2 regions of the Streptomyces sp. NPDC031445 genome follow, and region 2 is predicted to be linked to the other one. Evidence: riboswitches for the same ligand, from Rfam matches in the RefSeq annotation. Region 2 holds a riboswitch; the other holds the start of a gene.
The links. A riboswitch is a leader RNA that binds a small molecule or an ion and turns the genes downstream of it on or off. The one in region 2 is predicted to bind glycine.
Positions count from the first base shown of each region.

Region 1 (7,387 bases), on a different contig from region 2:
CACCCCACCACAGACCCGCACCCGCCCTCCGGCCTGGACGCCCACCTCGTGGTCGACCGCGGCGGCTTCCGCCTGGACGTCACCCTGCGGGCCACCCCCGGTGAGGTCCTCGCCCTGCTGGGCCCGAACGGCGCCGGCAAGACCACCGCCCTGCGCACCCTCGCCGGCCTCACCCCCCTCACCGACGGTCACCTCCGCCTGGACGGCACCCCCCTGGCCCACACGCCCCCGGAGTCCCGCCCGATCGGCGTGGTCTTCCAGGACTACCTGCTCTTCCCCCACCTGTCCGCCCTGGACAACGTCGCCTTCGGCCCCCGCTGCCAGGGCGTGCGCAAGGCGGAGGCCCGCGCGCAGGCGGCGGCCTGGCTGGACCGGATGGGCCTGGCCGCCCACGCGGGCGCCAGGCCCCGGGACCTCTCCGGCGGCCAGGCCCAGCGCGTGGCCCTCGCCCGCGCCCTGGCCACCCGCCCCCGGCTGCTGCTCCTCGACGAGCCGCTGGCGGCCCTGGACGCCCGTACCCGCCTGGAGGTCCGCGCACAGCTGCGCCGCCATCTGGCCGAGTTCGAGGCGGTCTCGGTGCTGGTCACCCATGATCCGCTGGACGCCATGGTGCTCGCGGACCGGCTGGTGGTCGTGGAGCACGGCCGGGTCGTCCAGCAGGGCACCCCCGCCGACATCGCCCGCCGCCCCCGCACGGACTACATCGCCCGGCTCGTCGGCCTCAACCTCTACCGCGGACAGGCCGCGGGGCACACCGTACGGCTCGACGGCGGCCCCGCGATCACGACCACCGAGGAGCTGTCGGGCCCGGTCTTCGTGGCGTTCCCGCCGTCCGCCGTGACCCTGTTCCGGGACCGGCCCTCCGGCGCCAGCGCCCGCAACCTGTGGCGCTGCGAGGTCGCCGGCCTGGAGACGCACGGCGACCAGATCCGCGCCGACCTCACCGGCGAACTCCCGCTCGCGGCGGACCTGACGACGGTCGCCGCCGCCGAGCTGGACCTGCACCCGGGTGCACCGGTCTGGGCGACGGTCAAAGCGACGCAGACCCACGCATACCCGGCCTGAGCGCACCGGCGCTCTACGGTGGGTGCCCATGACCCTGAGCATCCGCAACCAGCTGCCCGGCACCGTCACCGAGGTGCGCGCGGGCGAAGTCATGGCGACCGTCAAAGTCCGGCTCTCCGGGGGCCAGGACCTCACCGCCGCCGTCACCCTGGAGGCCGTCGAACAGCTCGGCCTCGCCCCGGGCTCCCCGGTGACCGCCCTGGTGAAGGCGACGGAGGTCTCCCTCGCCGCCAACCGGGTCGAGGGCCTGTCGATCCGCAACCAGCTGCGCGGCACGGTCATCCGTCTCTCGCTGGGCGAGGCCATGGCCACCGTCCGGGTCGCCGTGGAGGGCGGCGAACTGACCGCCGCGATCACGAAGGACGCGGCCGGGGACCTCGGCCTGTTCGTGGGCTCCGACGTCGTCGCCCTGATCAAGGCGACCGAGGTCTCCCTGGCGACGGCGTAGGAAGCCCGAAGGCCCCGCCCGGAACCCGGGCGGGGCCTTCGTCAGCGGTTCGCTCAGTCCTCGTAGGCGTCCAGCGGCGGGCAGGAGCACACCAGGTTGCGGTCGCCGTAGGCCTGGTCGATGCGGCGCACCGGCGGCCAGTACTTGTCGGCGGCCGAGACGCCGGCCGGGAAGACGGCCTCCTCGCGGCTGTAGGCGTGCGTCCACTCACCGCCGAGCGCGGCGGCGGTGTGCGGGGCGTTGCGCAGCGGGTTGTCCTCGGCGGGCCACGCGCCCGAGCCGACCTTGTCGATCTCCGCGCGGATGGCGATCATCGCGTCGCAGAAACGGTCCAGCTCGGCGAGGTCCTCGGACTCGGTCGGCTCGATCATCAGCGTGCCGGCCACCGGGAAGGACATGGTCGGCGCGTGGAAGCCGTAGTCGATCAGGCGCTTGGCCACGTCGTCCACGCTCACGCCGGTCGCCTTGGTCAGCGGGCGCAGGTCGATGATGCACTCGTGCGCCACGAGGCCGCCGGGACCGGTGTAGAGCACCGGGTAGTGCGGCTCCAGGCGCTTGGCGACGTAGTTCGCGGAGAGCACCGCGACCTGCGTGGCGCGCTTGAGGCCCTCGCCGCCCATCAGGCGGACGTACGCCCACGAGATCGGCAGGATGCCCGCGCTGCCCCACGGCGCGGCCGAGATCGGGCCCACGCCCGTCTCGGGGCCGGCCTCCGGCTGGAGCGGGTGGTTCGGCAGGTACGGCGCCAGGTGCGAGCGCACCGCGACCGGGCCGACGCCCGGACCGCCGCCGCCGTGCGGGATGCAGAACGTCTTGTGCAGGTTCAGGTGGGAGACGTCACCGCCGAAGTGGCCGGGCTTGGCGAGGCCGACGAGGGCGTTGAGGTTGGCCCCGTCGACGTACACCTGGCCGCCCGCCTCGTGCACCTGGGCGCAGATGTCGGCGACGTGCTCCTCGAACACCCCGTGCGTGGACGGGTAGGTGATCATCAGCACCGCCAGCTCGTCGCGGTACTGCTCGATCTTGGCGCGCAGGTCCTCGACGTCGATCTCGCCGTCCTCGGCGGTCTTGACGACGACGACCTTCATGCCGGCCATCACGGCGCTGGCCGCGTTGGTGCCGTGCGCGGAGGACGGGATGAGGCACACGGTCCGCTGCTCGTCGCCGTTGGCGCGGTGGTAGCCGCGTACGGCGAGCAGACCGGCCAGTTCGCCCTGGGAACCGGCGTTCGGCTGGAGGGAGACCTTGTCGTAGCCGGTGACCTCGGCGAGGCGGTCCTCCAGCTCGTGGATGAGCGTGAGATAGCCCTGGGCCTGCTCGGCGGGCGCGAAGGGGTGCAGCTGCCCGAACTCGGGCCAGGTGACCGGCTCCATCTCGGTGGTCGCGTTGAGCTTCATGGTGCAGGAGCCCAGCGGGATCATGCCGCGGTCGAGCGCGTAGTCGCGGTCGGCCAGCTTGCGCAGGTAGCGCAGCATCGCGGTCTCGGAGCGGTGCTGGTGGAAGACCGGGTGGGTGAGGTAGGCGTCCGTGCGCAGCAGCGCCTCGGGCAGGGTGTCCTCGGCGCTCTCGTCCAGGGCCTCGATGTCGCCCTCCACGCCGAAGGCGGCGAAGACGGCGGCCAGCTGGGCCCGGTTGGTGGTCTCGTCACAGGCCGCCGAGACGTGGTCGGCGTCGACGAGCCGCAGGTTGACCCCGTTCTCCCGGGCGGCGGCGACGACCGCGGCGGCCTTGCCGGGCACGCGCGCGGTGATCGTGTCGAAGTACGCGCCGTGGACGATCTCCACGCCGCCGGCCTTCAGGCCCTCGGCGAGGATCGTGGCGTACCGGTGCGTGCGCCGGGCGATGGTCCGCAGGCCCTCCGGCCCGTGGTAGACGGCGTACATGCCGGCCATCACGGCGAGCAGCACCTGGGCCGTGCAGATGTTGCTGGTGGCCTTCTCGCGGCGGATGTGCTGCTCACGGGTCTGCAGCGCCAGGCGGTACGCCCTGTTGCCGTCGACGTCGACGGAGACGCCGACGAGCCGGCCGGGGAGGCTGCGGGCGAACTTCTCGTGCACGGCCATGTAGCCGGCGTGCGGGCCGCCGAAGCCCATCGGCACGCCGAAGCGCTGGGTCGTGCCGACGGCGATGTCCGCCCCGAGCTCGCCCGGCGAGGTCAGCAGGGTCAGCGCGAGCAGGTCGGCGGCGACCGTGACCAGGGCGCCCAGCTCGTGCGCCTGGTCGATGAGGGGCTTGATGTCCCGTACGGCACCCGAGGCGCCCGGGTACTGGATCAGCACGCCGTTGATCTCGCGCTCGGCGATGTCCGCCGGGATGCCGTCGCCGAGGTCGGCCACGACGACCTCGACGCCGGTCGGCTCGGCGCGGGTCTCGATCACCGCGATGGTCTGCGGCAGCGCGTCCGCGTCGACCAGGAACAGCCCCTTCTTGTTCTTGCCCATGCGCCTGGACAGCGCCATGGCCTCGGCGGCGGCGGTGCCCTCGTCCAGCAGGGAGGCGCCGGAGGTGGGCAGGCCCGTCAGATCGGCGACCATCGTCTGGAAGTTCAGCAGGGCCTCCAGGCGGCCCTGGGAGATCTCCGGCTGGTACGGCGTGTACGCCGTGTACCAGGCCGGGTTCTCCATGACGTTGCGCAGGACGACGGGCGGCGTGAACGTGCCGTAGTAGCCCAGGCCGATCATGGAGCCGAGGACCTGGTTGCGGTCGGCGAGCGAGCGCAGCTCGGCGAGCACCTCGGCCTCGGTACGCGCACCCGGCAGGTCCAGGGCATCGACGTTCTTGATCACATCCGGCACCGCCGCGGCGGTCAGCTCGTCGAGCGAGCCGTAGCCGGCCTGCGCGAGCATCTTGGCCCGCGCCTCCTGGTCGGGCCCGATGTGGCGCTGCTCGAACGGGGTGCCCGCTTCGAGTTCGGAGAGCGGAATGCGATGGGCGGTCATTGCGGAGGCCTCCTGGTCTGACGCGACCTGCGAGGGGCACCACGGCGCGGGCACCCCGACGGCCTCCCCCTCTGTCATCTCGACCTGAGAGCTTCACCGGACGCCCGCGGGCACCGGCTTTCCCCGTCGGTGAGGGCGGAAGCCGTCGACATCCGCCCTGCTTTCCAGAGTGACCTCGTCCGTGCGGTACGTGAGCCTGAGAGATTCCGGGGAGGATTTGCTCCTTCGGCGCCTCCGAGGTGGTCGGAGGACTCTCCCGCACGGGGTCAGCAGCCGCTGTCAGCCTACCAGCGAGGTCAACGCCGGGGTCTTCGAGTGGCCGCCTCCTTGAATGTGCTCTTTCGTAGTGCTTACGGATGAGGTGCGACCACGTGGAGGGAGAGGGACCGTGCAGACCGACATCGATCCACGCAACCTGATCGGCCGCAAGGCGTTCGACCGCAACGGCACCAAGATCGGCACCATCGACGAGGTGTACCTGGACGACGCGACCGGCGTGCCCGAGTGGGCCGCCATACGCACCGGCCTGTTCTCCCGCGACGCCTTCGTGCCCCTGGAACCCAGCGAACTGGTCGACGACACTCTGCACGTCCCCTTCGACCGCGCCCTGATCAAGGACGCCCCCGACTTCGGCGTGGGCCGCCACCTCTCCCCCGAACAGGAACTGCAGCTCTACCACCACTACGGCCTCGACGTGGCCCCGCCCCCCAAGGTCCCGGACCGCGACTTCGGCAAACTGGCGGGGTCGGAGGAGCCCTGACCCGCGGTTCCTTCCGGGGTCCGGGCCGGAGCCCCGCCGCGCGGGTCGCTGCTCGGCGGCCCCGGACGACCGGGCGGGCCGGGCTCCGTGACCAGTGGCAACGGTTCGGCGCCCGCCAGCGCGGGATCGCCGGCGAAGAACGTCCGCACCCGCCCCGGAGCGGACTGGGGCGTCTCGAACCGCACGGTCACCCGCCCCAGCCCGCTCCCCTGCACCCATCCGTGCCCGTACTCCGTATGGCGCACGTCCTGCCCGGCCCGCCACTCCCGCTCGACGGGCTCCGCCCGCTCCACGACGGCCTCCACCGCACCCTTCTCCGGCTCCTCCGCCACGGGCACCGGGCTCGCCTGCGCGAACAGGTCCTCCTGCGTGTAGTCGGCGAGCCCGGACACCCCCACCCCGAGCAGCCGCACCCCGCCCGTGGTGTCCACGGAGTCCAGCAGCCGCGCCGCCGCCTCGCGGATGACCACGGGGTCGTCGGTGGGCCCCCTCAGCGTCTCGGAGCGGGTCAGGGTGGAGAAGTCGTACCGCCGCACCTTCAGCACGATGGTCCGCCCCGACAGCCCGGCCTCGCGCAGCCGCCGCACACACCGGTCGGCCAGCCGCCGCACCTCCAGGCCGACCCGCAGCCGGTCGTGGATGTCCACGTCGTACGTGTCCTCCACGGACACCGACTTCGCCTCCCGCTCGGCCACCACGGGCCGCTCGTCCCGCGCCAGCGCCATGGCGTACAGCGCCTGACCGTGCGCCTTGCCGAGCAGCCGGACCAGCTCGTCCTCGCCGGCCTCCGCCAGTTCCTCCACCGTGGTGATCCCGGCCCGGCGCAGATGGTCCCCGGTCGCCGGTCCGACACCCGGCAGGGTGCGCACCGGCAACGGTGCCAGCAGCGCCCGCTCCGTGCCCGGCTCGATCAGCCGCAGGCCGTCCGGCTTCGCCTGCTCGGAGGCGATCTTCGCGAGCATCTTGGAGGCGGCGAGTCCCACCGACCCGGTGAGCCCGGTGACCGTCCGGATGTCCGCGCGCAGCTTCTCCCCCGCCCGTCGCGCCGACTCCCCGTCCCAGGCCGTTCCCCCGGCCTCCAGGTCCACGAACGCCTCGTCCAGGCTCAGCGGCTCGACCAGCGGTGACAGCTCCCGCAGCAGCGCCATCACCTGTTCGCTGATCGTCCGGTACAGGGTGAAGCGCGGCACCAGGTACGCCGCGTTGGGAGCCAGCCGGCGCGCCTGGGCCATGGGCATCGCCGAGTGGACCCCGAACGCCCGTGCCTCGTACGACGCGGTGGCCACCACCCCGCGCGGTCCGAGCCCGCCCACGACCACCGCTTTCCCGCGCAGGCTCGGCTTGGACGCCTGCTCCACCGAGGCGTAGAAGGCATCCATGTCGAGATGCAGGATCGTCGGCGCGTTTCTCACATCCCCGATGCTGCACCACGGCACTGACAATCCGGGGGGCCTGGGAACCCCGGGATTGCTCCGGCGGGCGGACTCGGCGTCAGACCGCCCGGTTGCGGCGCCGCGCCAGCTCGTCCGCCGGGTTGTGCCCGACCAGGGTCTCGCCCGTGTCGATGCGCTCGCCGTGCAGCTGGGAGAGGGCGCTTTCCACGTCCCGCCACACCACGCCGACAGCGATGCCGAAGATGCCCTGACCGCCCTGGAGCAGGGCGTGGACCTCGTCCGGCGAGGTGCACTCGTACACGGTGGCGCCGTCGCTCATCAGGGTCATCCGCTCCAGGTCTCGGAAACCGCGTTCCCTGAGATGCTGGACGGCCGTGCGGATGTTCTGCAAGGACACTCCGGTGTCCAGGAACCGCTTCACGATCTTCAGGACGACGACGTCCCGGAAGCTGTACAGACGCTGGGTGCCCGACCCGTAGGCGGGCCGGACGCTGGGCTCGACCAGACCGGTGCGCGCCCAGTAGTCGAGCTGCCGGTAGGTGATGCCGGCAGCCGCGCAGGCCGTGGGCCCGCGGTAGCCGATCTCCTCGGACGCCATGGACGCCACCCCTCCGCCGTTCGGCACCGCCGTCGGCAGCTGCGGAGCCTGCTCCACCGCGCTGCCGGGATGGGCATGACCCCCGCCGGATCGCGGCCGCGAGCTCGGGGGCGGGTACGGACCGCTCTCCCCGAAACCGCGTCCGGGGGCACCCCCAGCCGTACCGTCGCCGCTCGTTCTCAC
Region 1 is NZ_JBVIJO010000024.1:8,279-15,665, reverse strand. Features, by position in the region: gene ACZ5DC_RS38340 (ABC transporter ATP-binding protein) at 1-1,065, shown strand, start outside; gene ACZ5DC_RS38335 (TOBE domain-containing protein) at 1,094-1,513, shown strand; gene gcvP (aminomethyl-transferring glycine dehydrogenase) at 1,567-4,452, opposite strand; glycine riboswitch at 4,627-4,721, opposite strand; gene ACZ5DC_RS38325 (PRC-barrel domain-containing protein) at 4,841-5,212, shown strand; gene ACZ5DC_RS38320 (DNA polymerase IV) at 5,134-6,624, opposite strand; gene ACZ5DC_RS38315 (MerR family transcriptional regulator) at 6,704-7,387, opposite strand.
Region 1: it holds a riboswitch for glycine, as region 2 does, so the genes downstream of both, gcvP (aminomethyl-transferring glycine dehydrogenase) here and gcvT (glycine cleavage system aminomethyltransferase GcvT) in region 2, are expected to answer to the same signal.

Region 2 (7,387 bases):
GTCAGTAACCGCCGTGCACGGGCGGGTAGCCGTACCCGCCGGCCGGGGCCTGCGGCGGGACCGGCGCCTGAAGCTGCGGCTGCGGCGCGGGGGCGTGTGCCTCGCGGTCGTAGAACGGGCGCGCGTTGGCCCGCATCCACATCACCACCGGGTCGTAGCCGTCCGTCATCGCGACCGTCGAGACCGGCAGCCCCTCCGGGACCGCCCCGATGGACTGCTGCATCATCGCGCGCACCGAGTCGACCGCGGCCGGCGAGGTCTCGTACACGTCCAGGCCGATGGCCAGATACGGCGCCCCGAGCGCGGGCTGGACCCAGGCGCGGCGCAGGGAGCGCAGCGCGGGGGTGCGGTGCGCGTTCTGCGCGAGCAGGGCGTAGAACTGCGGGATCTCGATGCCGGGTTCCGACAGGCGGAGCGGACCGGCGGGCTGGCGGTCCAGGCCGGTGGCGATGCGGCGCAGATCCAGCCAGGGGATGCCGACACCGCCGCCCGGGGAGTGCGGATTGAGCCAGAGGCCGTAGTGGTCGGGATAGAGGGTGCGGGCCACGTCCAGGCCGTCGACCACTTCGTACGAACGGTTCCAGCCGCTGGCCGACAGCTCCTGGGCGGAGGTGACGCAGGGGGCGTAGTGGCAGCCGTCCACCTCCATGTCCCCGTACTGGGCGTCCGGGGAGCCGGCCTGGCCGTGCCACAGGAGCATCCAGATCTGGCCGGAGGAGGGGGTGGCGAGGGCGCGGAGCAGGGCCTCGTAGGCGTCGTAGCGTCCCGGGGTGACCTGGCGCAGCATGTGCTCGACGCTGCCGCTGTGGCTCGCGCTCACCTGTTGTACCGGCCCTTCTGCTCCGTGCCCCGCGTTTGGAGACAGCTTAAGCGCCCGGAGGCTCGGGGCCTCGGGTTCGTACGCGGGTGCGGGTCGTCCGTGGCCGGCCGCGCCCCGCGGCGGAGCCGCGTAGCGGATGCGGCCCCGCGCCCTTTGGGTGCGTTCAGTGGCCGTACTGGTAGAAGGGCCGGACGTTCGTCTTCAGCCAGTCGGAGACCGGGTCCTCGGCCACGTCCATGAGGATCAGGTTGACCGGCCACGCGACCGGGACCGTGCCGAGGGCCCGGCCGAGGGCGTCCAGGGGCAGGTTCCGGACGTCGCCCTCCCACTGGGAGAGTTCCACGCCCACGAACATCACCGGGTCGGCCGTCTCGATGACGGCCAGGCAGCGGCGGGCGGTGAGGACCACGCCGGTCCCCGCGAACTCGGCGGAGGCCGCGGCGAGGAAGTCGACCGGGTCGTCCTGCCAGTCGGGTTCGAACAGGCGGACCCGGCCGCCGGCGCCGGGCCCGTCGAGCGGGGTGCGGCCGGCGCGGCACAGCTCGGCCACGGCGTCGGGCGGCAGCGGGATGCCGACCACACCGCCCGGGTTCACCGCGATGCCCGCCTGCGGCGGCAGGCCGCGCGCGAACTCCACGGCGGGGGCGATGGTGTACGACATGTGGGAACCGGTCGCCTGGCGCAGCTGCTCCTCGGAGCTGAACACCGGGACGTACACCTGGCCGTCGATCTCCAGCGTCGGCAGGTCCAGCGGGCCGCTGTGCGGGCCCCCGCCGTTGGGCAGCGGTATCCACAGGAAGCTGCGCCCGAGGACCTCGACGATCCGGCCGCCCGCCGAGGGGATGCCGAGGGAGGCCGACAGCACCTCCTCCAGCTCGTTGCCGGGCCAACCGCCGTGCGGGTGGGGGTGCGCCTGTGCCGGGAAGTCCGCGGGAACGTCCGCCGGGAAGTCCATGTGCCTACCGCCTGCTGGGAACCACTGCTGGGAGCAAGAAGGCTAGCGGGTGGCCGTGACAGTGCCTCACCGCGCGAAGCCGACCCGGCCGAGGACGTCCGCCGCGTCCCGGTCCAGCAGCACCGCCGCGCCGCAGCCGGCGGGCAGCTCCCCCTTCTCCACCGCGCGCAGCAGCCGGGCGGTGGTGCGGCGGTGGCGGCGGAAGGCGTAGCGGGAGACGCCCCGGCCGCGCTCGCGCTGGCCCGCCCGGGCGGTGTCGGGGCTGACGTCGAGGAGGAGCAGGTGCAGGGTGGCGCCGCGGCGCCGGGCCTCGCGGGCCAGCCAGGCGCGCACCCAGCGCTGGGTGCCGCAGTCGTGCACGACGACGCCCTCGCCGGTGCGCAGCGCCCTGCGCAGGGCGGCGTAGTGGGCGAGGCGGACCAGGGGGCGGTAGAGCGCGTAGGGGACGCGGCGGGGGACGCGGGCGTCCCAGCGGTCGCGGGTGTCCTGGGAGTCGACGCGGTGGCCGGTGACCGCGCGGTGCATCAGGGTGGACTTGCCGCTGCCGGGCAGGCCGGTGATCACCACCAGGTCACCGGGGCCGAAGAGCAGGGCGTGCGGGCTGCGGCCCGCGCGGTCGCGCAGGTCGCGGACGACCGGGGCGGGACGGTCCGCGCGGCGGTCGCGGGCCGGGGCGGAGGGCTGTCCCGGCACCGCGATGCCGGCGTCGGCGGCGTAGGCCGATGTCCTGTTCACCGTGATCGTCCTCCCCAGGGGGCTCGGTCATCCCCATGCCCGTTCTGTGTAAAGAGAAGGTAATGGGCAACGGTAGAGGGTTCGTGTGCGTTCTGCCACAGCCCGGTCACAAGGAGCACGCTCTGGATGGGCGGGGAGCGGCGTGCAATGATGTGCCCGCCAACTGCATACCGGCCGCTTGAATCCGCGCGGGAGAGTTCCCAGCCCCGGGCTGGGACGCCGAAGGAGCAAGTCCCTCCCTTGAATCTCTCAGGCCCCGTTACCGCGCGGGCGAGGCACATCTGAAAAGCGGGCCGCTGTGTCAGTGGCTCCACCCAAGGTGCAAGCCGTGGTCGTCCCCGTGGCGGTCGTGGCGAACCTCTCAGGTTCCGATGACAGATGGGGAGGAACGATCCTCGCCTGTCCGCTCGCCTTGGGAGACGACCGTCCGATGAGCAGCACTGAACTCCGCCACACCGCGCTCGATGCCGTGCATCGCGCGCTCGGTGCGACGATGACCGACTTCGCGGGCTGGGACATGCCCCTGCGCTACGGCTCCGAGCGCGACGAGCACCTCGCCGTGCGGACCAGGGCCGGTCTCTTCGACCTCTCCCACATGGGCGAGATCACCGTCACCGGCGAGCAGGCCGCCGCGTTCCTGAACCACGCCCTGGTCGGCGACATCGCCTCCGTCGGCGTCGGCCGCGCCCGCTACACGATGATCTGCCGGGCCGACGGCGGCATCCTGGACGACCTGATCGTCTACCGGCTCGCCGACACCGAGTACATGGTCGTGGCCAACGCCTCCAACGCCCAGGTGGTGCTGGACGCGCTGACCGAGCGCGCCGAGGGCTTCGACGCCGAGGTCCGCGACGACCGGGACGCCTACGCGCTGATCGCCGTGCAGGGCCCGGAGTCCCCCGGCATCCTGAAGTCCCTCACCGACGCCGACCTCGACGGCCTGAAGTACTACGCCGGCCTGCCGGGCACGGTCGCCGGCGTCCCGGCGCTGATCGCCCGCACGGGTTACACCGGCGAGGACGGCTTCGAGCTGTTCGTCGCGCCGGAGCACGCCGTCGAGCTGTGGCAGGCGCTGACCAAGGCGGGCGAGGGCGCGGGCCTGGTCCCGTGCGGGCTGTCCTGCCGGGACACGCTGCGCCTGGAGGCGGGCATGCCGCTGTACGGGCACGAACTGACCACCTCCCTCACCCCGTTCGACGCCGGGCTCGGCCGCGTGGTCAAGTTCGAGAAGGAGGGCGACTTCGTCGGGCGCGAGGCGCTCGCCGAGGCCGCCGCCCGGGCCCAGGAGAACCCGCCGCGGGTCCTGGTCGGCCTGGTCGCCGAGGGCCGCCGGGTGCCGCGCGCCGGGTACGCCGTCGTCGCCGGCGGCGAGGTGATCGGCGAGGTCACCTCCGGCGCCCCCTCCCCCACCCTGGGCAAGCCGATCGCCATGGCCTACGTCGACGCGGCGCACGCGGCGCCGGGCGCCGAAGGCGTCGGCGTGGACATCCGGGGCACCCACGAGCCGTACCAGGTCGTGGCGCTGCCGTTCTACAAGCGCCGGAAGTAGACACTGGGCGCGGTCGCGCCCGCCGGGGACCCCGGTCCCGTGGCCGGGGCGTGACGCTGCGCACATTCGCCCGCTCACCAGCGGTTTTCGCAGTCCCCCGTCATCAGCACCCTCGCGTGTACAGGAGAATTCAGGCCATGAGCAACCCCCAGCAGCTGCGCTACAGCAAGGAGCACGAGTGGCTGTCGGCCGCCGAGGACGGCGTCGCGACGGTCGGCATCACGGAGCACGCGGCCAACGCGCTCGGTGACGTCGTCTTCGTGCAGCTCCCCGAGGTCGGCTCCACGGTGTCCGCGGGCGAGACCTGCGGCGAGCTGGAGTCGACGAAGTCGGTGTCCGACCTGTACTCGCCGGTCAGCGGCGAGGTCACCGAGGTCAACGAGGACGTCGTCAACGACCCGTCGCTGGTGAACTCCGCCCCCTTCGAGGGTGGCTGGCTGTTCAAGGTGCGCGTCGCGGAGGAGCCGGCCGACCTGCTCACCGCCGACGAGTACACCGCCTTTTCCGCCGGCTGAGGAGTCGTAGCCGTATGACTGTCCTGAACACGCCCCTGCACGAGCTGGACCCGGAGATCGCCGCCGCGGTCGACGCCGAGCTGCACCGCCAGCAGTCGACCCTGGAGATGATCGCCTCCGAGAACTTCGCGCCGCTCGCGGTGATGGAGGCGCAGGGCTCGGTCCTGACGAACAAGTACGCCGAGGGCTACCCGGGCCGCCGCTACTACGGCGGCTGCGAGCACGTCGACGTCGCCGAGCAGATCGCCATCGACCGGGTCAAGGAGCTGTTCGGCGCGGAGTACGCCAATGTGCAGCCCCACTCCGGCGCCTCCGCGAACCAGGCGGCCCTCTTCGCGCTGGCCCAGCCCGGGGACACCATCCTCGGCCTGGACCTGGCGCACGGCGGCCACCTGACCCACGGGATGCGGCTGAACTTCTCCGGCAAGCAGTTCGACGTGGTCGCCTACCACGTGGACGCCGAGACCGGCCTGGTCGACATGGCCGAGGTCGAGCGGCTCGCCAAGGAGCACCGCCCCAAGGTGATCATCGCGGGCTGGTCGGCGTACCCCCGGCAGCTGGACTTCGCCGGGTTCCGCCGGATCGCCGACGAGGCCGGCGCGTACCTGTGGGTCGACATGGCGCACTTCGCGGGCCTGGTCGCGGCCGGTCTGCACGAGAACCCGGTGCCGTACGCCGACGTGGTCACCTCCACCACCCACAAGACGCTGGGCGGACCCCGCGGCGGCATCATCCTCGCCCGGAAGGACTTCGCGAAGAAGCTGAACTCCTCCGTCTTCCCGGGCTTCCAGGGCGGCCCCCTGGAGCACGTGATCGCGGCCAAGGCGGTGTCCTTCAAGGTCGCGGCCTCGGAGGACTTCAAGGAGCGCCAGCGTCGTACGGTGGAGGGTGCCCGCATCCTCGCCGAGCGCCTGACGGCCCCGGACGCCCGCGAGGCCGGCGTGAACGTGCTGTCCGGCGGCACGGACGTGCACCTGATCCTGGTGGACCTGCGCGCGTCCGAGCTGGACGGGCAGCAGGCCGAGGACCGGCTCCACGAGGTCGGCATCACGGTCAACCGCAACGCCGTCCCGAACGACCCGCGGCCGCCGATGGTCACCTCGGGTCTTCGGATCGGCACGCCGGCCCTGGCGACCCGCGGCTTCACGGCCGAGGACTTCGCCGAGGTCGCGGACGTGATCGCGCAGGCGCTGAAGCCGTCCTACGACGCCGAGGCCCTGAAGGCGCGCGTGAAGGCGCTCGCCGACAAGCACCCGCTGTACCCGGGCCTGAACAAGTAAGTCCCCGGTGGGGCACCCGCCGAGGGTGCCCCACCACCCCCCTGCTGTCTTGAGGAGTGACCGTGGCCATCTCGGTCTTCGACCTGTTCTCGATCGGCATCGGTCCGTCCAGCTCCCACACGGTCGGCCCGATGCGCGCGGCGCGGATGTTCGCCCGCCGCCTGCGCAACGAAGGCGTCCTGGAGCAGGCCGCCGCCGTCCGCACGGAGCTGTACGGCTCCCTGGGCGCGACCGGGCACGGCCACGGCACCCCCAAGGCCGTCCTGCTGGGCCTGACCGGCGACTCACCGCGCACGGTGGACGTGGAGACGGCGGACGCGCGCGTGGAGGCGATCAAGGCGCAGGGGCGGATCCGGCTCCTGGACGAGCACGAGATCGCCTTCGACTTCGACCGGGACCTGGTGCTGCACCGCCGCAAGGCGCTGCCGTACCACGCCAACGGCATGACGCTGTGGGCCTACGACGCCGACGGCGAGGAACTGCTCACCAAGACGTACTACTCGGTGGGCGGCGGCTTCGTCGTCGACGAGGACGCGGTGGGCGCGGACCGGATCAAGCTGGACGACACGGTCCTGAAGTACCCGTTCCGCACGGGCGACGAGCTGCTGCGCCTGACGAGGGAGACGGGCCTGTCGATCTCCTCGCTGATGCTGGAGAACGAGCGGGCCTGGCGCACCGAGGAGGAGATCCGCGCGGGCCTGCTGGAGATCTGGCGGGTGATGCGCGAGTGCGTGCAGCGGGGCATGTCACGCGAGGGCATCCTGCCGGGCGGTCTGAAGGTACGCCGCCGCGCGGCCGTCTCGGCCCGCCAGCTGCGCGCCGAGGGCGACCCGCTGGCGCACGCCATGGAGTGGATCACGCTCTACGCGATGGCGGTGAACGAGGAGAACGCGGCGGGCGGCCGTGTGGTGACCGCGCCCACGAACGGCGCGGCCGGCATCATCCCGGCGGTCCTGCACTACTACATCAACTTCGTGCCCGGCGCCGACGAGGACGGCGTGGTCCGGTTCCTGCTGGCCGCGGGCGCGATCGGCATGCTCTTCAAGGAGAACGCCTCCATCTCCGGCGCCGAGGTCGGCTGCCAGGGCGAGGTGGGCTCGGCCTGCTCCATGGCGGCGGGCGCCCTCGCCGAGGTGCTCGGCGGCTCCCCCGAGCAGGTGGAGAACGCGGCCGAGATCGGCATGGAGCACAACCTCGGCCTGACCTGCGACCCGGTCGGCGGCCTGGTCCAGATCCCGTGCATCGAGCGCAACGGCATGGCCGCGGTGAAGGCGGTCACGGCCGCGAAGATGGCGATGCGCGGCGACGGCTCCCACAAGGTGTCCCTGGACAAGGTCATCAAGACGATGAAGGACACCGGCGCGGACATGAGCGTGAAGTACAAGGAGACGGCCCGGGGCGGGCTGGCCGTGAACATCATCGAGTGCTGACCCGGCCACCCGGCACCGGGGGCACGCTGCGGCGGCCTGCCCGCCGGAGGGGGCCGGCGGGGCTACACGAGCACCCCGGCACGGGGCCGACGAAGCCGCCCCT
Region 2 is NZ_JBVIJO010000013.1:290,378-297,764, forward strand. Features, by position in the region: gene ACZ5DC_RS30820 (enhanced serine sensitivity protein SseB C-terminal domain-containing protein) at 2-787, opposite strand; gene ACZ5DC_RS30825 (enhanced serine sensitivity protein SseB) at 984-1,775, opposite strand; gene ACZ5DC_RS30830 (AAA family ATPase) at 1,842-2,510, opposite strand; glycine riboswitch at 2,690-2,785, shown strand; glycine riboswitch at 2,786-2,898, shown strand; gene gcvT (glycine cleavage system aminomethyltransferase GcvT) at 2,941-4,059, shown strand; gene gcvH (glycine cleavage system protein GcvH) at 4,197-4,574, shown strand; gene glyA (serine hydroxymethyltransferase) at 4,589-5,854, shown strand; gene ACZ5DC_RS30850 (L-serine ammonia-lyase) at 5,917-7,284, shown strand.